3 regions of the Brevundimonas balnearis genome follow, and region 1 is predicted to be linked to each of the others. Evidence: riboswitches for the same ligand, from Rfam matches in the RefSeq annotation. Region 1 holds a riboswitch; each other region holds the start of a gene.
What was found. A riboswitch is a leader RNA that binds a small molecule or an ion and turns the genes downstream of it on or off. The one in region 1 is predicted to bind S-adenosylmethionine.

Region 1 (9,866 bases):
GCGCGCAGGATGCGGAAGGGATAGCCGCGCTCGCCCTCGAAGCTGAGGACGGCGTCGACCATGTGCTCGACCACGCGAGGCCCGGCGATCTGGCCGTCCTTGGTGACGTGGCCGACAAGGATGACCGCCGGGCCGCCCGCCTTGGCGAGGCGCACCAGTTCGGCGGCGCACGCGCGAACCTGGACGATGGAGCCGGGCCCCGCGTCGTGCACGTCGCTCCACAGCGTCTGAATGGAGTCGATGACGACGATGTCGAACCGCTCGCGCTTGAGCGTCGTCAGGATGTCCCGGAGCGAGGTGGCGGAGGCCAGCTCGACGGGCGCGTCGGCCACGCCCATGCGGCGCGCCCGGGCGCGGATCTGCTCGATCGCCTCCTCGCCGGAGATGTAGGCGGTGCGGGCGCCCGCACGGGCGGCCTTGGCCAGCACCTCGAGCAGCAGGGTGGATTTGCCGACGCCGGGGTCGCCGCCGAGCAGCAGGGCCGAGCCCGGCACGACCCCGCCGCCGCAGACGCGGTCGAACTCGGCCACCCCGGTCAGGATGCGCGGCGGCTCGGGCGTCTCGGAGGTCAGGCTCTCGAAGGTCAGGCCGCGGCCGCGGGCGGTGGCCGCGGGCTTCATCGCGCCGGGCGGGGCGGACTTGGTCTCCTCGACCAGGGTGTTCCAGGACTGGCAGGCCGAGCATTGGCCGGCCCATTTCGAATGAACCGCCCCACAGGACTGGCAGACATAGAGAGCGCCGTCGCGAGCCATGACGCGGTCCTTAGCAGAGCGCGCCGATTCCCTGGCGCGCGATGTGGATGACCGGCGGATGCGTCATTGGCGGACGTGGACTGAACCCGAGGGTCGCTGCGGCGTTCGGTCAAGGCAACGCTTGAAAAAGGAAGCTGGAATGAAGATCACCGCCGCCCTCCTCGCCGCCGCCGCCGCCGCCGTGTCGCTGGCCGCCTGCAGCGATCCCGTGGAAGAGGCCGCCGACGCCCAGGCCGAGGCGGTCGAGGCCGCCGGCGAAGCCGACGCCGCCGTGCTCGAGGCCCAGGCCGACCAGGCCCCCACCGACGCCGCCGAGGAGGCGCTCGAAGCCCAGGCCGATCAGGTGCGTGAACAGGCGGAGGAGCGCGCCGACGTGATCGAGGAGCAGGACGCCCCGGTCACCGGCGACGCGGGCTGACGTCTAGCGGTAGCGCCTCGGCACGCGCGCCGTGACCGAGGTCTGCAGCTCATAGGCGATCGTGCCGGCGGCCGAGGCCTGGTCGTCGATCCGGCGGCGGGGCCCGAACAGCTCCGCGCGGTCGCCGACGGCGACGTCAAGGCCGGTCACGTCGACCGCGCAGACGTCCATGGAGACGCGCCCCAGCAAGGGGCGCGTTTCGCCGTTCAGGACGACCTGGCCACGGGGCGAATAGCTGCGCAGCACGCCGTCGGCGTAGCCGGCGCCGACGGTCGCGACCCTGACGGGCCGATCGGCGACGAAGCCGCGCGAATAGCCGACGCTCTCGCCCGCGGGCACCTCGCGCACCTGGAGCACCGGCGCCGAGAAGATCGCGACGGCCTTCAGCCGGTCGTCGGGGCGGCCCTCGGGCCCGCCGCCATAGAGGCTGACGCCGGGGCGCACGGCGTCGAAGGCGAAGTCCGGGCCCAGGAAGACGCCCCCTGAGTTGGCGAACGAGCGCACCGCCCCCGGGTAGCGCGTCGCCACCGCGGCGAAAGCGTCACGCTGGCGACGGTTCATGGGATGAGACGGCTCGTCGGCGCAGGCGAGGTGGCTCATCACCAGTTCAAGCCCGGCGAAGGGGCCCGGCGCGTCCTCCGGGCGCAGGCCCAGGCGGTTCATGCCGGTGTCGATCTGGAGTCCGCAGGGGCCGCCGCCGGAGCCCAGCCAGTCGGCGATCTGGCCGGGCTGGTTCAGCACCGGGCGCAGGCCGGACGCCCGAAGCGCCGTCGCCGCGCCCGGCGGGCATCCGTCCAGAACGTAGATCACCGGTTCGGCGCCCAGGGCGGCCCGCAGGACTTCGCCTTCGGTCACGCGGGCGACGAAGAAGATGCGCGCGCCCTCGGCCAGCAGCGCCTTGGCCACGGGCGCCGCGCCCAGGCCGTAGGCGTCGGCCTTCACCACCGGGTGCGCCGGCGCGCCGGCGACCGCTTCCAGGGCATGGAAGTTGTGCGCGAGGGCCGAAAGATCGACGTCGAGGACCGCGTTGAGGCTCATCCGGCCCTTATGCCGAAAGTTCTGTGCGGGGGAAGGGCGTTGAACCCTTCTCCCCTCGTGGGAGAAGGTGGCATGCGGAGCATGACGGATGAGGGGGATGTGTGCGCCACCTCATCCGTCTGACATCTCGCGAACTGAACGAGCCCCCTCATCCGAGCGCCTCCGGCGCCCACCTTCTCCCACGAGGGGAGAAGGGAGGTTAGTCATACCCGCTGTAGCGGCCGTCGCGGGCGAGGTTGCCGAAGCGGGTGGTGTCCTCGTCGAAGCTGAGCTTGACGATGCCGATGGGGCCGTGACGCTGCTTGCCGATGACGACCTCGGCCTGGTGGCGCAGGCGATCCATGTCCTCCTGCCACTTCAGGTGCTCCTCGGTGCCCTCCTTGGGCTCGGTGCGGCCCAGGTAGTAGCTCTCGCGGTACACGAACATGACCACGTCGGCGTCCTGCTCGATCGAGCCGGATTCGCGCAGGTCCGACAGCTGGGGCCGCTTGTCCTCGCGCGCCTCGACCTGACGCGAGAGCTGCGACAGGGCGATGATCGGAACGTTCAGCTCCTTCGCCAGAGCCTTGAGGCCGCCGGTGATCTCGCTGATCTCCTGCACCCGGTTCTTCTGGCCCCCGGAATCGCCCGTGGTGACCAGCTGGAGGTAGTCGACGATGATCACGTCCAGGCCGTGCTCGGCGCGCTTCAGGCGACGGGCCCGGGCGGCGAGCTTGGAGATCGACAGGCCGCCGGTGGCGTCGATGAACAGGGGGCTCTCGCCGATCTCGATGGCGGCGTCGCGCACCTTGCCGTAATCGGCGGCGTCGATCTCGCCTTTGCGCAGGCGGTCGGAGGAGACGCCCGAGGCGTCGGCCAGGATACGCATGGCCAGCTGCTCGGCGCTCATTTCCAGCGAGTAGAAGGCGACCACGCCCCCCGAAACCGTCTTTCGCCCCTCCGGCGTGATCTCGTAGCGGTAGTTGCGCGCGATGTTGAAGGCGATGTTGGTCGCCAGCGCGGTCTTGCCCATGGACGGGCGGCCCGCGAGGATCAGCAGGTCCGACGGATAGAGGCCGCCCAGCTTCTGATCGAGGTCATCCAGGTGGGTGGCGAGACCGGCCAGCTTGCCCTCGCGCTGGTACGCCTCGCCCGCCATCTGCACGGCGCCCTTCAGGGCCTCGGCGAAGCTGACGAAGCCGGAGGAGGGCTTGCCGGTCTCCGCCAGGGAATAAAGCGACTGTTCGGCCTGCTCGATCTGGTCGATGGCGGGGCGCTCGGGTTCGGGCGCCTCACGGATGATGTCGCCGCCGATGCGGATCAGCTCGCGCCGCAGGGCGAGGTCGTAGACGACTCGGGCGTAGTCCGGCGCGTTGGCCGCAGGCGGGGCGCGATCGACGAGGTCGGCGAGATAGCGAAGGCCCCCGAACTCCTGGAAGGCGGGATCCTGCTTGAAGCGCTCCATCAGGATGGTCGGCTCGGCGAGCAGCCCCTGGCGGATATGGTCCTCAATCGACTCGTACAGGCGCTGGTGGAACGGCTCGTAGAAGTGGCTTCCGCGCAGTCGGTCGCTGAGGCGCTCGAAGGCGCCGTTGTCGAACATCAGACAGCCCAGAAGCGCCTGTTCGGCCTCCAGGTTGTGCGGCATGGCGGCGACGGCGGGGCTTGGAAAGGGGGCGATCGCGTTCATCATCATGGGATACCCATGACGCCCGGCCGCGTCAGGAGCGGTCGCCCCCGAGACGGTTCATAACCTTCGCCGGTCTGTGGACCTTTGGGAAATCCTCAGGCGCCGCAGGGATAGCGCCCGGCCATCCAGTGCTGCAGCCCGTCCGGCACGCTCATGCTGGCGCGGCGCGCCTGCGGGATGGCGTTGAGTTCGGCCAGCAGTTCGCGCGGGTTCAGCTGGATGCGTTCCGGCGGACAGGCGGCCGGCGTGCGGCCGGCGGCCCGGTCGGCCTCGATGCGAGCGGACACCACGCCCATGCTGGTGGAGAACTCGCGCATCAGGCGGCGGGCGTCCGCCCTGAGCGCCGAGGTGGGATTGAGGGGCACCCGGTTGGCCTCGGTCACGAACTGGTCGAGCGTCCGGGTCGTCTGGGCCGATGCCGGGGCGGCCAGGAGCAGCACGGCGGCGGCGATGATCAGGCGCATGATGGGGTCCCTCCGTCGCGCGAAGCTCGCCGCGCCAGGCTGAACCGAAGCTGAACAGTTCGGCGGAAAGGCGGCGGAGAGGACCTCCTCCCCCGCGTGAGCGGGGGAGGAGGGCGGGTGTCACCAGCTGAGGCTCAGCCGGGCGTAGGCGTAGCGGCCGTTGAAGCCGAAGGGCGAATAGAAGGGGAAGCCCAGGACGCCGTTCGAGTTCAGATTGGCCGGGGTGAAGTCCGGATACTCGTCGAACACGTTGTCGACGCCGAGCGTGACGCCGACGCGATCGGTGATCTGGTAGCTGCCGGACAGGTCGATCACCGTCTTGTCGCCGGTGAAGTAGTCGTTGGCCGCCGTCGTGCCCGGCTGGGTCACGCTGGCGTAGTAGGTGGCCCGCGCCGAGGCGCCCCACCTGCCGTAGTCCCAGTCCACCGAACCGGCGACCTTGGTGTCCGGCGTGCCTTCCTCGAAGGTCAGGATGCGCTGGCGGTTGAACAGCGTCGGCGCCGGGTTGAGCACCGAGGTGGTGGTCGGCACCTCGGTCACGGTCACGTCGTTGAAATTGGCGGCGACGGTGAAGTCGAACTCACCCAGGGTGTCGGTGTTCAGCCGGTAGCGGCCGACGATGTCCACGCCCTCGGTTTCGGTCTCCACGCCGTTGATGAAGAAGCGGGCGGCCTGGATCCCCAGCGGATCGAGCAGCGCCGCGACCTGCGGGCTGAAGGTCCGGGTGATGTTCTCCGACAGCGCGATCTGGTCCTCGATCTCGATGCGATAGGCGTCGATGGTCAGGTCGAAGTCGCCCAGGCGGATGACGGTCCCGAGCGAGTAGTTCGTCGAGCGCTCCGCCTCGAGGGGCTCGGCGCCGAGGATGCGCGCCACGCTGCTGGTGGCGGGGAAGGTGCCGGTCTCGACCACCTGGCCGTTCTGGATGACCGAGGAGGTGGCGGTGTAGAAGCTCTGCTGCAGCGACGGCGCGCGGAAGCCGGTGGAGATCGAGCCCCTGATCGCGAAGGCCGGGCTGAAGTCGTAGCGGGCCGAGAGCTTGCCGGTCTGGCTGTCCCCGAAGTCCGAATAGTCCTCGACGCGCACCGCGCCCTGCACCGTCAGCTTGTCGGTTAGCGGCAGTTCGGCTTCGGCGTAGACGCCGACGGCGTCGCGGTCCTCGTCGACCTCGTTGGACGGCTGGAAGCCGACGAAGCCCTGGGCCCCGCCCGCCAGCGCGGTGTTCCCTCCGAGCGGGCCGCGGTTGTAGCTCTCGGGCTGGCCGGCCTTGATCTCATAGGTCTCGCGTCGGGCCTCCAGACCCCAAGCCAGGGTCAGGGGACCGGACAGGCCGACCTCGAACCCGCGCACGAAGTCGGCGCCGAAGACGAGCTGGTCATAGATGGTCTCGCCCGAGTCGAAGCTGGTCGGGGAGTCGGCGCCGTAGGTCGAGTTCAGCGAGTTCTCGGTGCGGTACTCAAGGGCGTTGCGGCCATAGACCAGGCTGAAGTCCGCCTCCCAGCCTCCGATCTGACCGCGTAGGCCGCCGGCGAGCGAGGCGTCCTGGGAGTTGATGGCGATCAGGGGCAGGAAACCGTCGGGGTAGATGGCGGCGACGTTGTTCACGTTGTCCGACAGGCGCGGGAAGGCGGCGCTTTCGCTGTCGCGCTCCTGGTAGCCGGCCCAGCCGTAGACGTCCCAGGCGGCGTTCAGGGCGGCGCCCGCGTTGGCGAAGACGGTGATCTGCTCGACCTCGGGGTCGCCCAGGCGGGCGGTCACGGCGCCGCCGGCGGCGGGACGCGGATCGAAGTCCGAGCGACCGGTCGGGTCGCGCTGGAGATACTCCGCCGATAGGGTCAGGAAGCCGTCGGCGCCGAGGCCGAAGCCCTGCCAGCCGGAGACGGTCAGGGTCTGGCCGTCCTCCTCGTCGCGGCTGCCGCGCGCGGTCTCCACCTCGGTGAAGTACTGGCCGTAGGTGACGTTCAGGCCGCCGCCGGAGCGGGCCTCCTTGAGCCGCAGGTTGACGACGCCGGCGATGGCGTCGGAGCCGTACTGGGCCGAGGCGCCGTCGCGCAGCACCTCGATGCGGTCCAGAGCGCCGGTCGGGATGGCGTTGAGGTCCACCGAGGCCGCGCCCCGGCCGACCGAGCCGTTGACGTTGACGAGCGCCGAGGCGTGGCGGCGCGTGCCGTTGACCAGCACCAGCGTCTGGTCCGGCTGCAGGCCGCGCAGGGTCGCCGGACGGATGGAGTCGGTGCCGTCGGTCACGGACGGGCGCGGGAAGGTGAGGGAGGGCACCGTCTGGGCGAGCGCCGCGGCGAGCTCGGTGGTGCCGCGGTTCTCGAGGGTCTCGGCGGTGACGACGTCGACGGGCGCGAGGGTGTCGAGACGCGAGCGATTGGCCACGCGCGTGCCGGTGACGACGATCTCCTCGACCTCGGTCGCCTGGGGGTCGGGGGCGGACTGGGCGAGGGCGCCGCCGGCGCTGAGCGCCAGGGCGGAGACCGCGAGCGTGAGGACGCTACGGGTGTTGCGGATCATGGATGTCATCCTTCGATGAGACGAGCCGCCGGCGTCAGGACCGGTCGGGCGTTCGGGGAGGGATGAAGGACGCGTCCCGCGATCGGCGCAGCATAGGGTCGGGTCATGGCGGTCGCCTCCTTCAACGCATCGAGGCTCGCCGCGTGACGGAGGTGCGAATACGGACCACGAGCAGGTTCCGCACCGCCCATCTGTCGCAAGACCCGAAGGTCTACGCAGGAGTTGGCACCTTGCGGTTTCCCGTAGGTTGCCCCGGCGTCCAAGGGCCTGTCCCTCAGCCGGTCTCGATGAGCATGGCCATATTGCGGTGCGAAATGCGGCGCGCAAGAGGAATCTGTGACGCTCGGATGACCGGCGGACGTCAGATGAGTGTTCGGCGCCACAGGATCATGGATGTGACCGCGACCGCTACTCGCGACGGCGGCCCGTGTCGGACGCCGCCCATGTCGGGCCGGAGATATTGTTTTAGGTTCTCTCGAGCGGACGCTCTTTTCCAGAGGTCGATGACATGCGCGACGAGGCGCGATGCCTTGAGATTCAGGGGATTACTGTGACGCCGCGGGCGGGCGGCGCGGCGATCTCGTTCGACCTGGCGGTCTCCAGCCCCTACCGCCGGCCGGATTTCGACGCCTGGGCCTGCGACGTGATCTGGTCCCGCGAGGACTGGCGCGACCACCCGATCTTCGGGGCCACGCCGTTCCAGGCCGTGCAGCTCGCCGTGCGGTTCGCGGAGACGCGGCTTCGGCACGAACTCGACCGGGCCGAAGTGACCGTCGACGGCGCGCCCGCCGTCTTCGACGAGGTCGTCTAGCCTCGCTCCCGACAAAAAAGGGCGCGGCCGTTTCCGACCGCGCCCTGATCTTCAGGCCGTCACGAAGGGACCGATCAGGCCTCTTCGGCGAAGGCTTCCTGCTGGCCGGCGCCGCCTTCGATGAGCTCCTGGGCGGCCTGTTCGGCGGCCAGACGCTCGTCGGAGAACTGCGAGGCGATGACGTCCTCGCCCCTGGCCTGACGCTCGGCCTCGTCGGCGGAGCGGGCCACGTTCACCTTGACGGTGGCGCGGACCTCGGCGTGCAGGCGCACCAGCACCTCATGGACGCCCAGGGTCTTGATCGGGATGTGCAGGATGACCTGCGACTTCTCGACCTTGCCGCCCTCGGCCTGGATCGCCTCGGCGACGTCGCGACCGGCGACCGAGCCGTAAAGCTGGCCGGTTTCGCCGGCCTGACGGATCATGACGTAGGTCTGACCGTCGATCTTGTCGGCGATCTTCTGGGCCTCGGCCTTGTTCTTCTCGTTGCGCTGCTCGATGGCGGCGCGTTCGACTTCGAAGGCCTTGAGGTTGGCGGACGTGGCCCGGCGCGCCTTGTCGCGCGGCAGGAGGAAGTTGCGGGCGAAGCCGTCCTTGACGGTGACGACGTCGCCGATGGCGCCGAGGTTCTCGACGCGTTCGAGCAGAACGACCTTCATCTTACTTCACCACGTACGGCAGGAGGGCGAGGTAGCGGGCGCGCTTGATCGCCTTGGCCAGCTCGCGCTGCTTCTTCTGGGAGACGGCGGTGATGCGCGAGGGCACGATCTTGCCGCGTTCGGAGACGTATCGCTGGAGCAGCTTCACGTCCTTGTAGTCGATCTTCGGCGCGTTGGCGCCCGAGAACGGGCACACCTTGCGGCGACGATAGAAGGGGCGACGGGCCGGGCCGGAGCCGACCGGAGTGCCGGGGGTCGTGTCGGTCATGATCGGTGTCCTTCCTTAGGCCGCGGCGTCTTCGTCGAAGCCCGGACGCGGGCCGCGTTCACGCTCGCGCTCGCGTTCGCGCTCACGACGCGCGAGCAGCGGCGACAGCTCGAGGTCGAGCTCCTCGACGCGGACCGTCAGCCAGCGCAGCACGTCCTCGTTGATCGAAAGCTGACGCTCGACCTCGGCCATGGCGGCCGGCGGGGCGTCGATGGCGAGGAGCGAGTAGTGCGCCTTGCGGTTCTTCTTCACCCGATAGGTCAGGTTGCGCAGACCCCAGTACTCGATCTTGGCGACGGAGCCGCCGTTCTCTTCGATCAGAGCCTTGATGGTGTCGTTCAGCGCTTCGGCCTGCTGCGCGCTGATGTCCTGGCGCGACATGACCGTGTGCTCGTAAAGAGCCATGCAGTCTTCTCCCGTGTGCGGAAGGCGGCGCCGGCGGGCCGGGAAGCCCGTCGACGATGGCTCTGATCGCGGCGAACGGGGCGATCCCGTTCCTTTGGCGTTCCGCGAAAAGACCGCCGTCCTGGAAAGCGCGGGCTGATACAGGAAAGCGGGCGGGGCGGCAAGCGCGCGTCGGTCTATTCCTCCCCCTCGCGAGGGGGAGGGGGACCGCGAAGCGGTGGAGGGGGCGAGACCAGAACGCCGGCGCTTGGGGTCGCCCCCTCCACCCCGCTGCGCGCGGTGCCCCGCCCCCGTTGCTCGGGCGAGGAATTTGTCGATCTCAGCGCCTCGATGCGGGCTCGCGCGGCGGCGGCGACGTCGTCGGACAGCCGCTGGTTCTCGACATGGGTCTGGCGAAGGGACTCGACGCGGACGCGCTCGCGTTCGCCGGGGCTGAAGGGGCGGCCGAAGCGGTCCTGCGCGGCGATGGGCGTGGCCCCGGCGAGGGCGATCAGAAGGACGAGCATGCGGGTCATGCCCCACCCTATGACGCATCCGGTCGCAGGCCCAAGCGGGGCCGCAACCCGGCGGCGGGGGCCGCGTTGGTCCTCATGACCCCCAAAGCCCAAAGGAGAGTCCCCATGTCCGAACAGCTGAACGGCAAGACGATCGCCATCCTGGCCACCGACGGTTTCGAACAGGTCGAGCTGACCGAGCCGATGAAGGCGCTGAAGGACGCCGGCGCAGAGGTGCACGTGGTGTCGCCGAAGTCCGGCTCGATCCAGGGCTTCAACCATTTCGACAAGGGCGATGCGGTCCCCGTCGACAAGACGCTGAGCGAGACCGACCCCTCCATCTATCAGGGACTGGTGCTGCCCGGCGG
Region 2 (9,866 bases), on a different contig from region 1:
GCCCGGCCGAGGATCTCGGCTGGGTCGAACTGCTGCCCGTCGCCGCCCTGGAGCTGGAAGCCAAGCGGGCGTCCGTCGATGCGGGCCGGGTCTCGGCCGCTCAGCCGCACGAGGCCGCGTTGAAGTCCGCCGCCCTGTGGCGAGAGCATGCGCGCCGCCGGGGCCGGCTCGACAGCCTGGAGCGGGCCGACGCGGCGGCGGCCGACGCCGTCCTGAACGCGGGCGACGGCGGACGCAGGATCGCCGGTCGCATGTCGGCCATAGCCAATCTGATCGCGCGCTTCGATCTGGTCGGCGGACCGGAGGGCCTGGCGGCGGCGGGACGCATGCTGGAGGACCTGGGCGATCCGCCCACGGACGTCTTGAAGGCCGAGGCGGCGGTGCTGCACGCCCGGCTGGCGCTCAGGCTGGGCCTGCTGCTGGCCATGCCCACGGCGCGCCAGGACTCCCTGGCGCTGGCCGACGCCGCGCTCAGCGCCGCCGAGGTCGTCGGGCTGCCGACGGCGATGCTCGACGACCTGAGGCTGGAGCGGGCGGGCGCCCTTCTGGAGGCGGGCCTGGCGGATCGCGATTCGCGCCTGCTGGATCAGGCGGGCCGGCTGTTGCGCGAGATGGTCGAGGCGTCGTCCGCCGAGGCCAGGCCGCTGACGCGCGCGCGCGCGCTGGCCCTGTGCGGCGTCGGCCTGGGCGCCCTGGCCCGGATGGCGGGCGACGCGGCGGCCCGGACCCAGGCCGTGGCCATGGTCGAGGCGGCGACCGACCTGTTCACGGCGGACCACAGTCCGCTGGACTGGGCGGCCCTGCTGGTCGCGCGCGGCGATCTGGAGCAGCCGCCGTCGCTCGCGCATCTCAGGGCCGTGGAGCGCCTGCTGGCCCCCGACGCGTCCATCCTGGCGGCGGCCCTGAGGGAGCGGCGTCTGGAGCAGGAGGCGCTGGCGGCTGAGAAGGCGGGCGACCTCGGCGCGCTGTCGAAGATCGAGGCGTCGCTGCGTCGGCGTCTGGGCGCGCGCGCGGCGGGCGTGGCCGAGCCGCCGCACGCGTTTGACTGGATCGCCGACCAGATCGCACTGGGACACGTCGCCGCCGCGCGCGGACGGCTGCTGGGCCGCCCTGCCGCCCTGCCCAGGCTGGCCCTGGCGGAAGCCGTGGCGCTGGCCAAGGAGGAGGGGGCGTTCGCCCTGGCCGCCCGCGCCGAGGCGCTGTTGACTTAAGCGGCCTGCGCCACGCGGCCGTGTCGGAGGGCCGCGTCCAGCCCCGCCGACAGATCGGCGAGCAGGTCCTGCGGCGCCTCGAGCCCGATCGACAGTCGCAGCAGCCCGTCCGTGATCCCCGCCTCGATCCGCGCTTCCGGCGTCATGGCGGCGTGGGTCATGGTCGCCGGGTGGGCGATCAGGCTTTCCACCCCGCCCAGGGATTCCGCCAGGGTGAAGACCTGGAGCGTCTCGACCAGCGCGCGGACCGCTTCGGTCCCGCCGTTCAGCTCGACGCTCAGCATGGCGCCGAAGCCGGTCTGCTGGCGCCGGGCCAGGGCATGGCCGGGGTGGCTGGGCAGGCCCGGATAGTGGACCGCCTTGACCGCCGGATGCACGATCAGCGCCTCGGCGACGGCCTGCGCCGACCGCTGCTGCTGCTCCAGGCGGGGAAACAGAGTGCGCACTCCACGCAGAGTCAGATAGGCGTCGAACGGCGAGCCGGTGACGCCCAGACAGTTGGCCCACCAGGCGTAATGTTCATGGTCCGCCGGATCGGCCGAGATCAGGGCCCCGCCGACCACGTCGGAATGGCCGTTGATGTATTTGGTGGTCGAATGCACGACCACGTCGGCGCCCAGCCGGATCGGCTGCTGCAGGGCCGGCGACAGGAAGGTGTTGTCCGCGATCACCTTCGCCCCCGCCGCGTGGGCCAGGCGGCAGATGCGCTGGATGTCGACGATGCGCAGCAGCGGGTTGGAGGGGGTCTCGACGAAGACCAGCTTCGGGCCCTCGGCCAGGGCCGCCGCGAGCGCCGTCTCGTCGTTCTGGTCGACGAAGACGACCCGGAAATGGCCCTTCCTCGCCCGGGCGCACAGCAGGCGGTGGGTGCCGCCGTAGAGGTCGTGCGGCGCGACCAGCAGGTCGCCGGGCTCGAGCGGCGACAGGGAGAGATCGACCGCCGCCATGCCCGTCGCGGTGACGACGCAGCCGGCGCCGCCCTCCAGCCCCGCCAGGGTCTCGGCCAGCACGTCGCGGGTCGGATTGCCCGAGCGGGTGTAGTCGTAGCGCCGCTTCTGCTCGAACCCGGCGAAGGCGTAGTTGGACGACAGATACAGCGGCGGCATCACCGCGCCGTGGGCCGGGTCCTGGTCGACGCCGCTGCGGGCGGCGAGGGTGCGTGGATCGGGGCGGCGGTCGCTCATCAGACGATCTCCTTGAGCGCGGTGCGAAGGACGTCGCCGACCAGCGCGTCCTCCTTCAGGAAGGCGTCATGGCCATACAGCGACGGCGCCTCGACGAAGCGGAACAGCAGGGGGAGGCGGGCGGCGAGCTCGCGCATGTCCTCGATGGGCACCAGCCGGTCCGAGGTGAAGCCGACGAGCGTGGTCGGCACGGTCACCGACTCCGGCTGCACCGCGTGGCGGTCGATCGAGTCCGACAGGCTGATCCAGCGGGCCGGGGTGGTGTGCTTGCGATAGGCCCGGCCGCGCGCCACCAGATAGTCGCAGACCGGATAGGCCTGACCCGCCCGGGCCGGGGCCTCGACCTCGAAGCGGGCGTCGAACTCGTCCGCGGTGCGATAGGTGGTCATGGCCAGCTGGCGGGCCAGCGCCACGCCGTCCTCCGGGCGACCCGCGGCCTCGGCCAGCTCGAGGATCCGCCGCTGGACGCCGCGCCAGGCGATCGCCAGCGGATGGGCGCGGTGGGCGGCGGACACGACCAGCAGCTGCTCGACCCGGGCCGGGAACAGGACGGCGAAGGCCAGGGCGATCATGCCGCCGTAGGAACAGCCGACGAAGGCCGCCAGCCGCTCGATCCGCAGGTGATCGAGGACCAGCGCCAGCAGCCGCGCCTGATCCCGCGTGGTGATGGTCACGGCCCGGTCCAGGCCCTCCGCGCCCGGGGCGAAATCGAAGGCGAGGACCTGGAGCCGGTTGAGGTCGATGGGGCAGCGCGGACCCACGGCGCCGGACCACCAGCCCAGGCCGTTGGTCTCGGTGCGGTGCACGAAGCGCCCCGAAGAGATGCCGCCGGCCACCGCGACCACCGGGGCGCCGGCAGGGCCGTGCAGGCGGGCGAGGATCGCGGATTGAGGAAGCCGGTCGCCGGACTCCAGCCGGAAATCGGCGGGGATCGGCACGCGCGCGTCGACGGCGTCCTCACGCCGGGAGGCGGGGCGGGGGCGGGCCCGACAGAGGGGCTCCAGATCGGTCTGAGGGTCGGCGAAGGCCAGGGTCATCGGGTCGTCCACATCGTTCAGCCCGACAAGGCTCGTGCGGCGACAGACCCGTGGACGCGTCGCCTGATCGACGCCTCCACCCATCTCTCGGAAGGCCGGCGAGGCCTCCGCAGGAGTTGGCACCGTTTCGGGCGGAACCCGATGGTTGCCCCGGCGTCAAAGGGCCTATCCCTCAGCCGGTCTTGATGAGCTGACCCTAGACTGTTCGCAGGTGCGGCGGCGGTCAAGCGCAAAAATCGACTAATCTCGCCCCACATATCCGCGCGATCACCGGCGATGGACTGAGCCGAAGTCCTGTCGCGCAAGTTTCATGCTTGGCGGGTTGACAGGCCGTCGCGCTCGCGGTCATGCTGACGGCAGACCTGAACGGAGCGTCCCGTGGCGCGCGCTGACCACATCACCGGCCTGACGATCGCCCTCGCGGCGACGGGCGCCGGCGTGCGCGGCCTCACCTCCGGTCTCATCGGCGGCGGTATGACCACCACCACCATGCCCTCCGGGGCGGGGACAGGTTAGCGCACGCCGAACCCAGGCAAGCGACAGACCCGACCCCCGCCCGGCCCCGCCAGGCGGGGTTTTTCACGTCCCATCCCCGCCGCCGCCAACGACCTTCCGGAGCCTCCCGATGTCCCCCCTCGATCTGATCGACCGACCCGCTTCCGCCCGACTTCGCGTCGCCGACAAGCCCGCCCCCGCCGCGGAGGTGGTGGTGCTGAAGTTCGGCTCGTCCGTGCTGCGCGGCGTCGAGGACGCGCCCCGCGTCGCCTCGGAGATCTACCGCCACGTGCGCGAGGGCCGTCGGGTGGTGGCGGTGGTCTCGGCCCTGGCCGGTGAGACGGACCGGCGGCTGGCGGAGGCGCGCGGCCTGGGCCTGGCGCACGACAACGACCTTCTGCCGGCCTATGTGCTGGGCGGCGAGGAGAAGGCGGCGGGCCTGCTCGCCATCGCCTGCGACCGGATCGGCCTGGACGTGGAGGCGCTCGGCGTGCGCGAACTCGGCCTGAAGGCGGTGGGCGCGGCCGAGCACGCGCGGCCCGTCGGGGTCGAGGGCGGGCGTCTGGCGGAGGCGCTGGCCCGCCGTGAGGTGGTGATCGCCCCCGGCTTCGGCGCGGTGCGGCCGTGCGGGCGGCTGGCGCTGCTGGGTCGGGGCGGCACCGACCTGACGGCGGTGGTGATCGCCTCGGCGCTGGGGCTCGATCACGTGCGGCTGGTCAAGGACGTCGACGGCCTGTTCGACCGCGATCCCAACGGCGCCGATCCGGCGGCGCTGCGGTTCCAGGCCTGCGACTGGGCGACGGCGAAACGGGTGGGCGGTAGGCTGGTCCAGGCCGACGCCCTGGAGCTGGCCCAGGCCGAGGGGCTGGAGATCGTCGTCTCGGCGCTGGGCTCGTCCGGCGGGACGCGGATCGGCGCCCGACTGGAGGCCCCGGTCGCGCCGCTTGAGGATCGGCCGGTTCGGGTCGCCATCGCCGGCTGCGGCGTGGTCGGCGGGGGGCTCTACGCGCGGCTGTCGGCGGACCCGAGGTTTCAGGTGGTCGGCGTCCTGGTGCGCGATCCCGCGCGACCGCGTGACGTGGCGGTGGACCCGGCGCTGCTGACGACCCGCGCCGACGACCTCCTCGCGCGCGAGCCGGAGATCGTGCTCGAGGCCCTGTCCGACGGCCGCGCCGGCCATGATCTGATCGTCAAGGCGCTGGAGCGGGGCCTTCGCGTCGCCAGCGCCAACAAGCAGGCGATCAGCCTGGACCCCGCGGGCCTGCAGGCGCTGGCCGAGCGGTCGGGCGCACGGCTCGCCTATTCGGCGGCGGTCGGGGGCGGCGTGGCCATGATCGAGACGCTGCGCAAGGCGCGCGAGGCGGGCCCGATCGCCGGGTTCGAAGCGGTGCTGAACGGCACGGTCAACTTCATGCTCGACCGGCTGGACCAGGGCGCCCCGTTCGATCAGGCGTTGGCGGAGGCGCGCGCGGCGGGCTTCGCCGAGGAGGACCCGTCGGCGGATCTGGAGGGCCACGACTCCGCCGCCAAGGTCCGGCTGCTCGCCTACGAAGCTTTCGGACGGTTGCCCGAACACCTGCCGCTCGACGCGCTGAACGCCGCCTCGCCGCCGCGCGAGGCCGGCGTGCGCCAGATCGGGGCGTGTCGCTCGATCGGCGGCGTCCTGGGGGCGGAGGTGCGCCTCAAGCCGGTCGAGGAGCCGCTGTTTCTCGCGCTGCACGGCGAGCGGAACGCCTTGCGCGTCGTGGGCGCCGACGGTCGCGTCTGGACCTGCAAGGGACGCGGCGCCGGCCGCCACGCCACCTGCGAGAGCGTTCTAGCCGACCTGCATGATCTCGTGGCCGCGTGATCGGCAAAATTCACCCTGATGGCGCCTTTCCGGCGGACAGTCATGGAACTTTCTTGTCGCGAGACTTGTGCGCCGCCGCGAAGCATGGTCTTATGACGCCATCAACCAAGGAGCGGATCGTGGCCCACGGCGCGACCCACATTCTGACCCGCCGCCCGGCCCAGGCCGTCGCGATCGCGCGCGTGCAGACTCTCCTCGCGGCTGAAACCCTTATTCTCACGGTACTTACTGGGCTGCTCTGCGGAGCGGTGTGGATGCTCGCGACCTGACCTTCTGAACAGCCAGGCCCGCACCCCACACCCGCTCCGGACCCCGGCAGCGGGTTTTTTCTTGCCTCAGCACCCACCAAGCTCAGATCGCCCGACCGCAGATGACGCAAAATTATTCCCCCGAAAAACGACCTGAAGAGCGCCGCAGCCATGCGATCACGCGCGGCCCCTCGCGGGCGGCGGCGCGCAGCTATTTGCGGGCGGCGGGCATGCGCGACGAGGACTTCGACAAGCCGATGATCGGCATCGTCAACACCTGGTCCACCGTCACCCCCTGCAACATGCACCTGGACCGGCTGGCGAAGGACGTTCGCGCCGGGATCGCGGCGGCCGGCGGCTACGCCGTCGACTTCAACACCATCGTCGTCACCGACGGGATCTCCATGGGCTCGCCGGGCATGAAGGCCTCGCTGATCTCGCGCGAGGTCGTGGCGGACTCCATCGAGCTGGTCATCCAGGGACATCAGCTGGACGGCGTCGTCTGCATCGTCGGCTGCGACAAGACCATCCCGGCGGCCGCCATGGCCCTGGCGCGGATGGATATCCCGGGCCTCGTCTACTACGGCGGCACCATCCTGCCGGGCCGGATCGGCGAGCGCGAGATCTCGATTCAGGAGGTGTTCGAGGCCATCGGCGCCCACGGCGCGGGCGCCCTGGACGACGCGGGCCTGAAGGCGGTCGAGAGCGCGGCCTGCCCGGGCGCGGGCGCCTGCGGCGGACAGTTCACCGCCAACACCATGGCGATGGCCCTGTCGATGATGGGCCTGTCGCCGATGGGCGCCAACGACGTGCCCGCGGTCGATCCCGCCAAGGCGGCGGAGGGCGAGCGCTGCGGCCGGCTGATCGTCGAGCGGGTCTTCGCCGGCGATCACGCGAGGAAGTACATCACCCGCCGGTCGCTGCAGAACGCCGCCGCCGCCGTCTCGGCCTCGGGCGGCTCGACCAACGCCGTGCTGCACCTGACCGCCATCGCGGCGGAGGCGGGGGTGGAGTTCGGCGTCGAGGACTGCCACCAGGCCTGCGAGGCCGCGCCGGTGATCTGCGACCTGAAGCCGGGCGGACGGTTCCTGGCGTCGCATCTGTACGCCGCCGGCGGCACGCGTCTGTTGGCCCAGCGGCTGGCCGAGGCCGGGCTGATCGCCAACACGCCGACGGTCTCGGGCGAGAGCCTGTTCGCCGAGGCGGCCCGGGCCGAGGAAGCGCCCGGCCAGCAGGTGGTGACCGCCGTCGCCGCCCCGGTCACGCCGCGCGGCTCCTTCGCCGTCATCTACGGCGACGTGGCGCCCGAGGGCGCGATCCTGAAGCTGACCGGCCACGCCATCGACCGCTTCGAGGGCCCGGCCGTGGTGTTCGATTCCGAGGAGGACGCCTTCCACGCGGTCCAGGACGGCTCGGTCGGCGAGGGCGACGTCATCGTCATCCGCTACGAGGGGCCCAGGGGCGGACCCGGCATGCGCGAGATGCTGCAGGTGACCGCCGCCCTGAAGGGGCGCGGAATCCGCGAGGTGGCCCTGATCACCGACGGCCGCTTCTCGGGCGCCAGCTACGGCTTCGTCGCGGGCCATGTGTCGCCGGAAGCGGCGGTCGGCGGGCCGATCGCCCTGATCCGCGACGGCGACCGCATCACCATCGACGTGCCGAACCGGCGCATCGACGTCGCCGCCGATCTGGACGCCCGCCGCAGGGGCTTCGTCCCCGTCGCGCGCCCGGCCCCGACCGGCGTCTTCGCCAAATACGCCGCCACCGTCGCCTCTGCGGCGCAAGGGGCGGTGACCATCCCCAATCCCCCGCCGGCGCAGGTCTTCCGCCCGGCCGCCACGCCCGCCCGAGAGGACGCCTGACCATGCAGATCTACACCAACGAGGACGTTCGCCCCGGCGCCATCGCCGGCCAGCGCATCGCCATCATCGGCTACGGCAGCCAGGGCCGCGCCCACGCGCAGAACCTGAAGGAGTCCGGCTTCGACGTGATCGCGGGCGTCCGCGAGGGCGGCAAGGGCTGGCGCCACGCGCAGGCCGACGGGATCGCCACCGCCGAGCCCGCCCAGGCCGTGAAGGGCGCCGACATCATCGCGATCCTGACGCCGGACATGGCCCAGGCGGACATCTATCGCGAGACGATCGAGCCGAACGCCAGGAAGGGCGCGGCCATCCTGTTCGCCCACGGCTTCTCCATCCACTACGGCCGGATCGCGCCGCGCAAGGACCTGGACGTCATCCTGGTGGCGCCGAAGGGACCCGGCGACCTGGTCCGGCGCGAGTATGCCCGCGGGCGCGGCGTGCCGGCGCTGTTCGCGGTCCACACCGACGCCACCGGCAAGGCGCGCGACCGGGCCATGGGCTACGCCAAGGGCATCGGCGGAGCCACCGGCGGCCTGATCGAGACCAGCTTCAAGGAGGAGACCGAAACCGACCTGTTCGGCGAACAGGCCGTCCTGTGCGGCGGCGCCAAGGAGCTGGTCATGCAGGGGTTCTCCACCCTGGTCGAGGCCGGCTACCAGCCGGAGGTCGCCTATTTCGAGTGCCTGCACGAGCTGAAGCTGATCGTGGACCTGTTCTACGAGGGCGGCGTCTCAAAGATGCACGAGTTCATCTCCGAGACCGCCAAGTACGGCGCGGTGGTCTCCGGCCCGCGCGTGGTCAACGGCGAGACCCGGGCCCGGATGAGGGAGGTGCTGACCGACATCCAGTCCGGCGCCTTCGCCCGCGACTGGATCGCCGAGAACGAGGCCGGCAAGGGCGCCTACGAGGCCCTGCTGAAGGCGGATCACGACCATCCCATCGAGGCGATCGGCGCGGGCCTGCGCGAACGCATGGCCTGGCTGCAGCCGGCCTCCCAAGGCGCGTCTCGGCCCGCCGCCGCCTGACCGGAAGCCCGTCTCCATGTCCGTCGCCGCCGCCGCCTTCGCCCCTGAGCCAGAGCCCGCCCGCACAGGCGCGCGCCTGCTCGTCCAGACGCTGGAGCGGCTGGGGGTGGAGGTGGTGTTCGGCTATCCGGGCGGGGCGATCATGCCGGTCTATGACGCCCTGACCGGGTCGGCCCTGCGCCACATCCTGGTGCGGCACGAGCAGGGCGCCGCCTTCGCCGCCGACGCCTACGCACGGGTCAGCGGCAGGCCCGGCGTCTGCATGGCGACCTCGGGCCCCGGCGCCACCAACCTGATCACCGGCATCGCCAACGCCATGATGGATTCGGTGCCGATGGTCTGCATCACCGGCAATGTGGCGCAGCCCCTGATGGGCACCGACGCCTTCCAGGAGATCGACATCCTGGGGCTGACCCTGCCGATCGTGAAGCACTCCATCCTGGTGCGCGATCCGGCCGACGTTCCGGCCGCGGTGGAGGAGGCCTTCTTCATCGCCACGGACGGGCGCCCCGGTCCGGTGCTGATCGACCTGCCCAAGGACGTCCAGGTCGGCGAGACCGATCGCCCGTCGGCCTTCTCGCGGCCCAACGCGACGGCCGGGATCGACCACGACGCGATCGCCCGCGCCGAGGCGATGATCCGACAGGCCGAGCGGCCGCTGATCTATGTCGGCGGCGGGGTGAAGATCGCGGGCGCGGTCGAGGAGCTGCGCGCCTTCGCCGAGCGGACGGGGATTCCCACCGTCTCGACCCTGAACGGCCTGGGCTGCATTCCGACGGGCGCGCCGGGCTTCCTGGGCATGATGGGGATGCACGGGACGCGCGCCGCCAATGAGGCCATCCAGGCGTCGGACCTGCTGATCGTGTTCGGCGCCCGCTTCGACGACCGCGCGACCGGCAAGCTGAGCGAGTTCGCGCCCCACGCGCGGGTCATCCACTTCGACATCGACCCCGCC
Region 3 (9,866 bases), 420 kb from region 1:
GGTTTGCGAGCGGTATGGGCTGGCGCGCTCGACCCTCCACGCCCGTGCCGCACGCGAAGGCTGGCGGCGCAAGGATCAGCCTCCGCGCACCGTCACGCCCTTCATCCACGTCACCGGCGACTTGGCCGAGGCCACCTTCTTCGACCTGTCCGAGATGGCGGTGCTTCGACTGCGGCAATCGATCCTGTCGGGGCGCGCGAAGGAGGCCGCGGGCTGGCTGGCCATGATCCGCGAGCTTCGGAGCGAGTCCTTCACCCACGACCCGCCGCTGACGGACGAGTTGGACTCCCTGGACTCTCTGGACCGGTCCAGCGCCGGTCCAGCTCAGGCCGCTCAGCCCTGAAAACCGTCCTCGCGCAGGTAGGCGGCTTCCTCCGGCGTGGTCTCGCGACCGAGCGCCGCGTTCCGGTGCGGGAAGCGGCCGAAGCGGGCGACGATGCCCCGGTGATGCTCGGCCCAGCGGTCGTCCGGCTCGCGCGTCATGCGGGTCTGGAACAGCTCCACCTGGCGATCCTGGTCGGCCATGTCCTCCGAGTGCTGGAACGGCAGGTAGATGAAGCGGCGAAGGTCGTTCTCCAGCGCCAGGTCCTGATCGGCCGCGACGGCGCGGCGGGCGAACGTCCGCGCCAGGGGATCGGTCGCGAAGGCATGGCCGGTGTCGCGCCAGACGTTCCTCGGAAACTGATCCAGCAGGATCAGCAGCGCGAGCGACCCTTCCGCCGTCTCGCTCCAGGCGTCCAGTCGCCGCCGCGCCGCCATCAGGTGCGCGGCCATGAAGCGGCGCTCGAACTCGACGTCGAAGGCCTCGTTCTTGGCGAACCACTTGTCGGGGCCGGCGGCTTTCCAGAAGGCGACGACGTCGTTTGGCGCTATGTCATGGGTCATGAGCCAGAACCTAAGCGCGCCGCTTCCCGTGTTCCATGACCGGGACTGCGATCTTTCGATCATTCGCGGCAAGCGGGTCGCGGTGATCGGCTACGGCAGCCAGGGGCGCACCCATGCCCTGAACCTCCGGGACTCCGGCGTCGCCGACATCGTGGTGGGCCTCAAGACCGACTCGGCGACCCGCGAGACGGCGCGCGCGGACGGGTTCGAGGTCATGACCGCGGGAGAGGCGACCGCCGGGGCCGATGTGATCGCCGTCATGGTCTCGGACGAGGCCCATCGGGACCTCTGGCGCGACGAGATCGCCCCGAACCTGAAGCCCGGCGCGGCGGTCGTGTTCGCCCACGGTCTGTCGGTGCGGTTCGGCCTGGTGGAGCCCGGGCCGGAGGTCGATGTGATCCTGGCCTCGCCGAAGGGCATCGGCCCGCGCATCCGGGAACTCTATGAGGCCGGGGAGGGGGTGTTCTGCCTGTTCGGGGTCCACCAGGACGCGACCGGCGGCGCGCATGCGCTGGGCCTGTCCTATGCGGCCGCGCTCGGCTGTGGTCGCAAGGGAATCCTTGAGACCACCTTCGCGGCCGAATGCGAGAGCGACCTGTTCGGCGAGCAGGTGGTGCTGTGCGGCGGCACGGTGGAACTGGTGGACGCGGCCTTCATGAAGCTGGTCGAGGCCGGCTATCCGGCGGAGGTCGCCTGGTTCGAGTGCTTCTACGAGCTGAAACTGGTGACGGACCTGCTGCACCGGCTGGGTCCGGCGGGCGCCTTCGCACGCATCTCGAACACGGCGGAGTACGGCGCCTATCTGACCGGTCCCCGCGTGATCGGCGAGGCGTCCCGCGCCGCCATGGACGACGTTCTGGCCGAGGTGAGGTCGGGCGCCTTCGTGAAGCGGCTGATGGCCGACTACGACGCCGGTTCGCCCGAACTGCGGACGCGTCGTCGCGCGCTGTCCGAGCGCCTGATCGAACAGGCCGGCCGGCGCCTCGACGCCGCCTCGAAGGCGGGCGTCGACCTGAACTGAAGGGCGGGAAGAAGATGGTCGGAGTGGCAGGATTCGAACCTGCGACCCCTGCGTCCCGAACGCAGTGCTCTACCAGACTGAGCCACACTCCGACGTGAGGCGCGGCTTATAGCCATGCGACTCCCGGGCGGCAAGCGGCCCTTTGCGAGGGCGGCGAAATTTCCCGCATCGCTGCCTGTTGCAAGCGTCAGGGGGCTGAGCTATCTGACCGCCTCCCGCCGCCGAGGCGGGCTACGCCGGACCTGCTGGGGAATGGTGTAATGGTAACACTACGGTTTTTGGTACCGTCATTCTAGGTTCGAGTCCTAGTTCCCCAGCCACCGCCCTCACTGGATTTAAGCGCCTTCGATCCCTGCTGAGGGAGGTGGCTCTACACAGGGATTTGCGGTCGGCGCGAGACGGTGCGACCTGATCGTGCTGTGGACCCGCCGATCGACCCCGCTCTGCGCCCATGTGGGTGCCGGCGCGAGTTCTATCTGCTGACGCGCTCGCAGGTCTCCCGGCACTGTCGCCCGGGTCGGCGCGCCGAACTCATCGCTGTCTGAGGCTGACAATGAGGAGCCCAGCACCGAGTAGTCCCAGGCCGACGAGCGAGCCCAGCCGGACGTAGGCGACGCTGGACCAGACCATGTAAAGGCTGGAGGCGATGAACAGCACCGGCGTGAGCGGATAAAGCGGAGTTCGGAACGGCCGTTCCGCGTCCGGCCGCCGGATGCGCAGGACAATCACCGCCACGCCGGACGCCGCCAAGAACAGCCAGAAGACGGGTGCCGTGAAGTCCACCAGGGTCGCGAACCCGTTCCGCGTCGCGGCCCCTAGGCCCACGAGCGCCAGTGCGACGGCGCTCTGGGCGACGATGGCGCGGGTCGGCGCCCCCCGAGCCGTGTCCCAGCGTGCCATTCGCCCGATCACGGGCCAGTCCTTAGCGGCGGCCTAGGTGGTGCGCGCGCCCACGACGATCGTGGCGTTGATGGAGGTGATCGTGGCGAAGGCGACGCCGAGCGCCAGCACGGTCGCCGCCTGGGAGCCGAACGCGCGCGACATCAGATCGGCGGCCGGCGCCTCGCTGGCGGCCAGTCCGTCGAGGCCCAGCCCGCGCCACAAGGCCCAGTTGGCGATCAGGAACAGGAGCGTGATCGTCCCGATGGCGAGCATCAGGGCCCTCAGCATGCCTCGCCGGGGGTCCCGAACCTCGGCGGAGAGCGTGGAGACTTCGCTCCAGCCTCCAAAGGCGAGCAGCACGAACACCAGGGCCAGACCGAAGGTGGCGGGAGGCATCGCAGGGGTCGTGGGCTCGGCGGGGTCGAGCGGCGGCGCACCGGTGAAGATCATCCATCCGGCGGCGGCCCCGAGCAGCAGCATGCCCAGCGCCTCCAGGCCCGTCAGGCTGAAGTTGGCCCCGGCGGAGCCGTGGACGCCGCGCAGATTGAATAGCGTCAGCAGGATCACCGCCCCGGCGGCGTAGAGCGCCGACCCATTGGGACCCAGGCTCCACACCGCATTCAGATAGTCGCCGAGCACGAAGCCCAGCAGCGCGATGGAGCCCGTGTTGATGATCGCGAATCGGGCCCAGGCGAAGAGGAAGGCGACCCTTGCCCCGTAAGCTCTCTTCAGGAAGTGATAGTCGCCCCCCGCGTTCGGAAACGCCGTCGCCAGTTCCGCATAAACCAGGGCGCCGAGCAGGGAGACGACGCCGCCGATCAGCCAGGCGGCGAAGAACCACTCGGTCGAACCGGCGTTGGCGGCGACGAGCGCGGGGCTCTTGAAGATCTCCGCGCCCACGACCATGCCGACCGAGATGACGGCCACATACAGGCTGGACAGGCGGCGGGCGGGGACTTGCCCGCCCGCTGGGTCGGCGACATCGTCGGTCACGCGGTCCTCAGAAACGGGCAGTCACACGCGCATAGACATAGCGCCCGTTGAACCCGATCGGCGAAAGGACATCGTAGGGGAAGTTGCCGAAGTAGCCGATGTCGGCGCTCGACTCGTCCGGATACTCGTCCAGCAGGTTGTTGGCCCCGACCGCCACGCTGTAGCTTTCGCCGAAGTCGTATTCGGCCTCCACATCGACCTGGGTCTCGGCCCCGTAGGTCTGGGCCGGGGCGAAGCCGCCGCCGAAATCGAACACGCGCGTGGTCTCGCCATAGTGGGTGATCCGGCTGGAGAGCCTTAGCGGACCGCGGGTCCAGTCCGCCGCCAGCGAGACCTTCGACTTGGGGGCCGCGTCCTCGAGGGTATTGCGCTCTTCCAGCCCGATCAGATCGGTCCCGAAGCCGAGCGACTGGAACTGGGCCGAGGGCGCGTCCACCGAGCGGATCTCCGTTTCGGCCCAGGAGTAGGCGCCCTGCAAGCTCAGCAGCCCGCCCGCCAGGTCCGTGCGCCAGGACGCCACCACGTCGACACCCTCGGTGCGGGTGTCGACCGCGTTGGTGAACAGGTTGACCGCCGTGACTCCCGCGATGCCGGTCTGAGCCTCGATGAAGGTCGCGACATCGTCGCCCTCCACGCGACGCGACAGGGTGATGCGGTCGTCGACATCGACCCTGTGGGCGTCGATCGTCAGACTGAGGTTCGTACCCAGATTGAACACGACGCCGCCTGTGAAGCTGAGCGACTCTTCGGCCTGGAGCGGCTCGGCCCCGAGGGCTTGGCCGATGGCGCTGCCGGGCGGGACGGTGCGTACGGTCACCAGGGCCCCGCCGGCTCCCCGGTCGCTGACTGCGGACTGGAAGCCGGTCTGGCTGAGCGAAGGCGCACGGAAGCTGTTGGAGACCGAGCCGCGCAGGGCCACCGCGTCGGTCAGGGCGTAGCGCGCCGCCAGCTTGCCCGCCACGGCATCGCCGAAGTCGGAATAGTCCTCGAACGGGGCGGACGCATCGACGAACAGCCGGTCGGTCAGGTCGGCCGAGACCTCGACATAGGCGCCCCAGACATCGCGATCGATATCGACCGTGTCCTCCGGCCGCAGCCCCGGCGCCGCTTGGCTGTTCGCAGGCCGATCAGTCAGCGGCCCGGCGGCGTAGCAGGCCGGATCGCCCGCGCCCGTCTCGAAGGTCTCACGGCGAACCTCCAGGCCGGCGGCGACCGACACCGGAGAGGCCAGACCGGACACGGCGAAGCCCCGGGTCACGTCCAGATTGGCGGCCAGCAGGTCGGTCCGATAGTCGCCGAGGTCGAAGGACGTCGGACTGGCGGCGCCGAGCGAGGCGTTCAGCGAATTCTCCAGGCCGAAGTCATATTCGCTGACGCCGTAGTTGAGCCCCAGGTCCAGGTCCCAGCCCGCCGCAACCGTCCGCCAGCCGCCGGCCAGCTGCACGTCGGTGCTGTCCACCACCGTGATCGGCCGATAGCCGTCGGGATAGATGTCGCGGATGTTTCCGGAGCTGTCGGGGAAGCGGAAGAAGCCCGTACCTCGACCCTCGCGGTCGTCGAAGGTGCCGAAGGCGTAGAGGCTGGAACGTTCCGACAGCGGAACCTCGGTGTTGAACCACCCGCTCAGCTGTTCGACCTCCGGATCGCCGGCGCGGAACAGGCTCTGACCCTCCAGCGCCAGGTTGTCGGCGGTCTGATCCTCGAAGAAGGGCAGGACGCCCGGTCCGCCACGTTCGGTCTCTTCGCGGGTCTTGTGCTCGCCGCCGAAACGGAAGAAGCCGCCGCCATCCAGGCCCCAGCCGTAGTCGCCGGTCAGCACCAGCGTCTCGCCGTCGGTGATCTCGTCGTCGAAGGGCTCGAAGTCGGTGACGTGAGCGCCGTAGGTGGCGCTGAAGCGGCCGCCGGTCACGCGCGAATCGTTCAGCCGCACGTTCACCACGCCGGCGATCGCGTCAGAGCCGTACTGGGCGCCTGCGCCGTCGCGAAGGATCTCGATCCGGCCGACGGCCGAGGCCGGAATGGCGTTGAAGTCGACGGGCGTCGTCCCCTTGCCGATCTTGGACTCCAGATTGACGATCGCGGTCGTGTGCCGCCGGCGACCGTTGACCAGGACCAGGGTCTGGTCGGGCGACAGGCCGCGCAGCTGGGCCGCCCGGACGACATCGGCCGGACCGGAGTTGGACTGTCGCGGGAAGTTGAACGAGGGCGCCAGCACCTGCAGCGCATAGCCCAACTCGCCGCCGACGGCGGCCGCCTGGGTGATCTGCTCGTCCGTCAGCACGTCGACGGGCGACGCCGTCTCCAGGCGGCTACGCTGCGCGGTTCGGGAGCCGGTGACGACGACCTCGTCGACGGTCGCTACCGGGTCCTGCGCCGCCGGCGTCTGGGCCTGGGCGACCGACGCCAGCACGCACGAGGCCGCGCTGACCAGAAGGGCGGCGCGCTTTGAAGTTCGATGGGTCATGGGATCCCCCGTTTCAACCTCGCTCGCGAGGCTCCGGCGGTGGATCGATCAGCGGCAAGCGTCAGCCGGCGCCGCCCTCATCTCTCGCGACCCGAAGGTCCCGCAGGAGTTGGCACCTTTCGCTGGAGGCGGAGGTTGCCCCGACGTCTAAGGGCCTGTCCCTCGGTCGGTCTCGATGAGCACCGCGATGGTGCAACGCACAAGCTGAGCCTTCAATGGGGAAGACGTCTCGGGGGTCTAGGCGGGCCGTTGCCGCCGTGCTCGCAGCACAGCTTGCCTCTATCGCGATTGACTCTGCGAGTCGTTCGCATATAAGCGGCCGCCTCAGCCAGTTCAGGGGATCCCCATGCGTCACTTCCTCCTCGGCGCCGCCGCGTCCGCCTTCATTTTGCCCGCCGCCGCACTCGCCGGCGAGCCGGGCGTCGATCCGTCCGCGTCGGATCCGGTGACTGTGCGCGAGGTGGTGGTCACCGCCAGCCGTACCGAGCAGGACCCGATCGAGGCCCCGGCGACGGTCAGCGTCACGACGCAGCGCGAGATCGAGGACGGGCTATTCACCGACATCAAGGATCTGGTCCGCTACGAGCCGGGCGTCTCTGTGCGCAGCGCGCCGGCCCGCTTCGGCGCCGCCTCCGGCTCCACCGGCCGGGACGGCAACGCCGGCTTCAACATCCGCGGCCTCGAGGGCAACCGGGTGCTGATCCAGGTGGACGGGGTGCGCCTGCCCGACGCCTTCCTGTTCGGGCCCCAGGCCGTGGGCCGCGGCGACTATGTCGATCTGGGCCTGCTCAAGTCGGTGGAGATCCTGCGCGGTCCGGCCTCGGCCCTGTACGGCAGCGACGGCGTCGCCGGCGCGGTCAGCTTCATCACCCAGGACCCGGCCGACCTGCTGGGCGGGGAGCGGGCTTTCGGGGCCCGCGCCCGGGTCGGCTACGCCTCGGCCGACGAGAGCACCTCCACCGGCCTGACCCTCGCCGGCCGCACCGGCCCCTGGTCGGCCATGCTGGCCTGGACCGGCCGCGACGGCGTCGAGCAGGAGACGCAGGGGACCGACGAATCCCCCGACGCCCGCCGCACCGCCGCCAATCCGCAGGAGATCAGCGGCGACAGCTGGCTGGGCAAGCTGGTGTTCCAGCCAAACGCCGCCCACCGCTTCCGCCTGACCGCCGAACTGCAGGACCGTGAGGTTCTCACCGAGGTGTTCAGCGGCCGGGCCGCGCCGGTCGCCGCCCCGGCGGTGCCGCCGACCACGGCGGTGATCGACCTCGACGCCCGCGACACCACCGAGCGCACCCGGCTGGCGCTCGATCACACCTGGCGGCCGGCCTCGGGCCCGGTCGAGGAAACCCACCTGACCGTCTATCACCAGGACGCCGAAGTCGTTCAGTTCGCCGCCGAGGACCGCAACGGCGCCGCCGACCGCACCCGGCTAAACACCTTCCACAGCGAGGTCGTGGGCTTCAGCGGCCAAGCCCGGCTGGGCTTCGACGCCCTCGGCATTCGTCACCGCGTCACGATCGGGGCGGACGCCTCGGAGACCACCCAGGAAGGGATCCGCGACGGGACCGTGCCGCCGTTCGGCGAGACCTTCCCCGCGCGGCCCTTCCCGCTGACCGACTACCGGCTCGCCGGGGTGTTCATCCAGGACGAGATCCGGCTGCTGAACGGGCGCCTGAGCCTCTACCCGTCGCTGCGCTACGACGCTTTCGAGGTCGAGCCGACGGCCGACGCCCTCTATGTCGGCGCCACCGAGTCGACGAGCGACAGCCGCCTGACGCCGCGCATCGGCGCGGTGTTCTGGGCCACGCCGGTGCTGGGCCTGTTCGCCAACTACGGCGAGGGCTTCCGCGCCCCGGCGCCCTCCGAGGTCAACAACGGCTTCTCCAACCCGTCGTCGGGCTACATCTCGGTGTCGAACCCGAACCTGGAGCCGGAAACCAGCAAGACCTGGGAGGCGGGCGTCCGCCTGCGCGACCTCGACCTCGGCGGCGCCCGGGTGCGAGGCAGCGCCACTGTGTTTTCAGGGGAGTATGAGAACTTCATCGAGCAGGTGATGCTCAGCCGTCCCTTCCCGACAACGTGCGGGACCTTCGCCCTGTGCTTCCAGTACGTGAACCTGGCCGAGGTGGAGATTCGCGGCTTCGAGGGCCGGATCGACGCCGACTGGGACAGCGGCCTCGGTTTCACCGCCGCTGTGTCGAGCGCCGAGGGCGAGCAGCAGCGCAACGGCGTGAGCCTGCCGCTGGACAGCGTCGACCCGCTGAAGCTCGTCGCCGGCGTGCGCTACACGGCCCCGTCGGGCCGGTTCGGCGGTCAGGTCTCAGCGACCCATTCGGCGCAGAAGGACGCCCGCGACGTCGGGGGAACCTGCTCGCCGGGCGGCACGCGCGCGGCCTGCTGGCGGCCGGACGCCTTCACCGTGCTGGACGCCACTGTCTGGATCGACCTGACGGAGCAGGCCACCCTGCGGGTCGGGGCCTTCAACCTCACGGACGAAACCTACGCCTGGTGGAGCGACGTGCGCGGCCTGGCCGCCAGCTCGACCGTGCTCGACGCCTGGACCCAGCCGGGCCGGAATTTCAGCGCCTCGCTGGTGTTCCGCTACTGAATGTATTTATCTAAGAATGCGACTACGTCGCAGACTCGTTCTCAAGAGATGCCCATGACCCTCGCCAACGTGGCTGCCGACGCCGCCGCCGACCTCCGCGCCCGCTGGGCCCGGGCCCGTCACGACCAGCCGGGCCTGCGCGCCCGGGACGCCGCGCGCCAGCTCGGCGTGTCGGAGGCGGCCCTGGTCGCCAGCCGCGTGGGCGTGGATACGGTCCGTCTGGACGGCGACTTCGCCGACCTGGTCCGCGGCCTGCCGGTGGTGGGCGAGGTCATGGTGCTGACCCGCAACGAGTCCTGCGTCCACGAGAAGGTCGGCAGCTTCGACCATGTCGAGATCTTCCCGGGCGCCGGCATGGTGCTGAACCACGACATCGACCTGCGCCTGTTCATGCAGCACTGGCGCCACGCCTTCGCCGTCAACGACACCCTCGCCGACGGCGCCATGCGGCGCAGCCTGCAGATCTTCGACGGCGAGGGCGAGGCGGTGCACAAGGTGTTCGCCCGCGAGACCACCGACCTCGCCGCCTGGGACGCGCTGGTCGCGGCCTTCACCGCCGCCGACCAGACCGACGGCTTCACCCCAACCCCCTATCCCGACGCGCCCGTCGACCGGCCCGACGCGGACATCGATGTCGCCGGCCTGCGCGCCAACTGGGAGGCGCTGCAGGATACCCACGACTTCTTCGGCCTGCTCAAGGACTTCAACGTCGGCCGGCAGCAGGCCTTCCGCCTCGTCGGCGCGCCCTTCGCCCGGACGGTGTCGAACACGGCCATGCGCGCCCTGCTGGAGCGGGCCGCCGAACGCGCCCTGCCGATCATGGTGTTCGTCGGCAACCGCGGCTGCATACAGATCCACACCGGCCCGGTTCAGACCATCAAGGTCATGGGCCCGTGGCTGAACGTGCTCGACAAGGGCTTCAACCTGCACCTGCGCGAGGACGCCATCGCGACGAGCTGGATCGTGCGCAAACCGACCCGCGACGGGATCGTCACTTCGCTGGAGCTGTTCGA

Region 2: it holds a riboswitch for S-adenosylmethionine, as region 1 does, so the genes downstream of both, metX (homoserine O-succinyltransferase MetX) here and ACFFGE_RS04615 (TonB-dependent receptor plug domain-containing protein) in region 1, are expected to answer to the same signal.
Region 3: it holds a riboswitch for S-adenosylmethionine, as region 1 does, so the genes downstream of both, ACFFGE_RS02470 (TonB-dependent receptor plug domain-containing protein) here and ACFFGE_RS04615 (TonB-dependent receptor plug domain-containing protein) in region 1, are expected to answer to the same signal.

The regions. Positions count from the first base shown of each region.
Region 1 is NZ_JBHLSW010000003.1:704,006-713,871, reverse strand. Features, by position in the region: gene radA (DNA repair protein RadA) at 1-752, opposite strand, end outside; gene ACFFGE_RS04635 (hypothetical protein) at 892-1,170, shown strand; gene alr (alanine racemase) at 1,174-2,208, opposite strand; gene ACFFGE_RS04625 (replicative DNA helicase) at 2,408-3,877, opposite strand; gene ACFFGE_RS04620 (hypothetical protein) at 3,973-4,341, opposite strand; gene ACFFGE_RS04615 (TonB-dependent receptor plug domain-containing protein) at 4,462-6,861, opposite strand; SAM riboswitch class I at 7,046-7,155, opposite strand; gene ACFFGE_RS04610 (hypothetical protein) at 7,370-7,672, shown strand; gene rplI (50S ribosomal protein L9) at 7,747-8,331, opposite strand; gene rpsR (30S ribosomal protein S18) at 8,333-8,599, opposite strand; gene rpsF (30S ribosomal protein S6) at 8,615-9,004, opposite strand; partial or broken gene ACFFGE_RS04590 (hypothetical protein) at 9,183-9,275, shown strand; gene ACFFGE_RS04585 (type 1 glutamine amidotransferase domain-containing protein) at 9,625-9,866, shown strand, end outside.
Region 2 is NZ_JBHLSW010000004.1:137,643-147,508, reverse strand. Features, by position in the region: gene ACFFGE_RS06435 (hypothetical protein) at 1-1,211, shown strand, start outside; gene metB (cystathionine gamma-synthase) at 1,208-2,395, opposite strand; gene metX (homoserine O-succinyltransferase MetX) at 2,395-3,432, opposite strand; SAM riboswitch class I at 3,510-3,624, opposite strand; gene ACFFGE_RS06420 (hypothetical protein) at 3,811-3,948, shown strand; gene ACFFGE_RS06415 (amino acid kinase family protein) at 4,058-5,776, shown strand; gene ACFFGE_RS06410 (hypothetical protein) at 5,896-6,045, shown strand; gene ilvD (dihydroxy-acid dehydratase) at 6,147-7,886, shown strand; gene ilvC (ketol-acid reductoisomerase) at 7,889-8,911, shown strand; gene ilvG (acetolactate synthase 2 catalytic subunit) at 8,928-9,866, shown strand, end outside.
Region 3 is NZ_JBHLSW010000003.1:283,586-293,451, reverse strand. Features, by position in the region: gene ACFFGE_RS02500 (hypothetical protein) at 1-343, shown strand, start outside; gene ACFFGE_RS02495 (DUF924 family protein) at 334-885, opposite strand; gene ilvC (ketol-acid reductoisomerase) at 884-1,906, shown strand; tRNA gene ACFFGE_RS02485 (tRNA-Pro) at 1,922-1,998, opposite strand; tRNA gene ACFFGE_RS02480 (tRNA-Gln) at 2,153-2,226, shown strand; partial or broken gene ACFFGE_RS02475 (APC family permease) at 2,438-3,715, opposite strand; gene ACFFGE_RS02470 (TonB-dependent receptor plug domain-containing protein) at 3,789-6,245, opposite strand; SAM riboswitch class I at 6,320-6,427, opposite strand; gene ACFFGE_RS02465 (TonB-dependent hemoglobin/transferrin/lactoferrin family receptor) at 6,592-8,853, shown strand; gene ACFFGE_RS02460 (hemin-degrading factor) at 8,908-9,866, shown strand, end outside.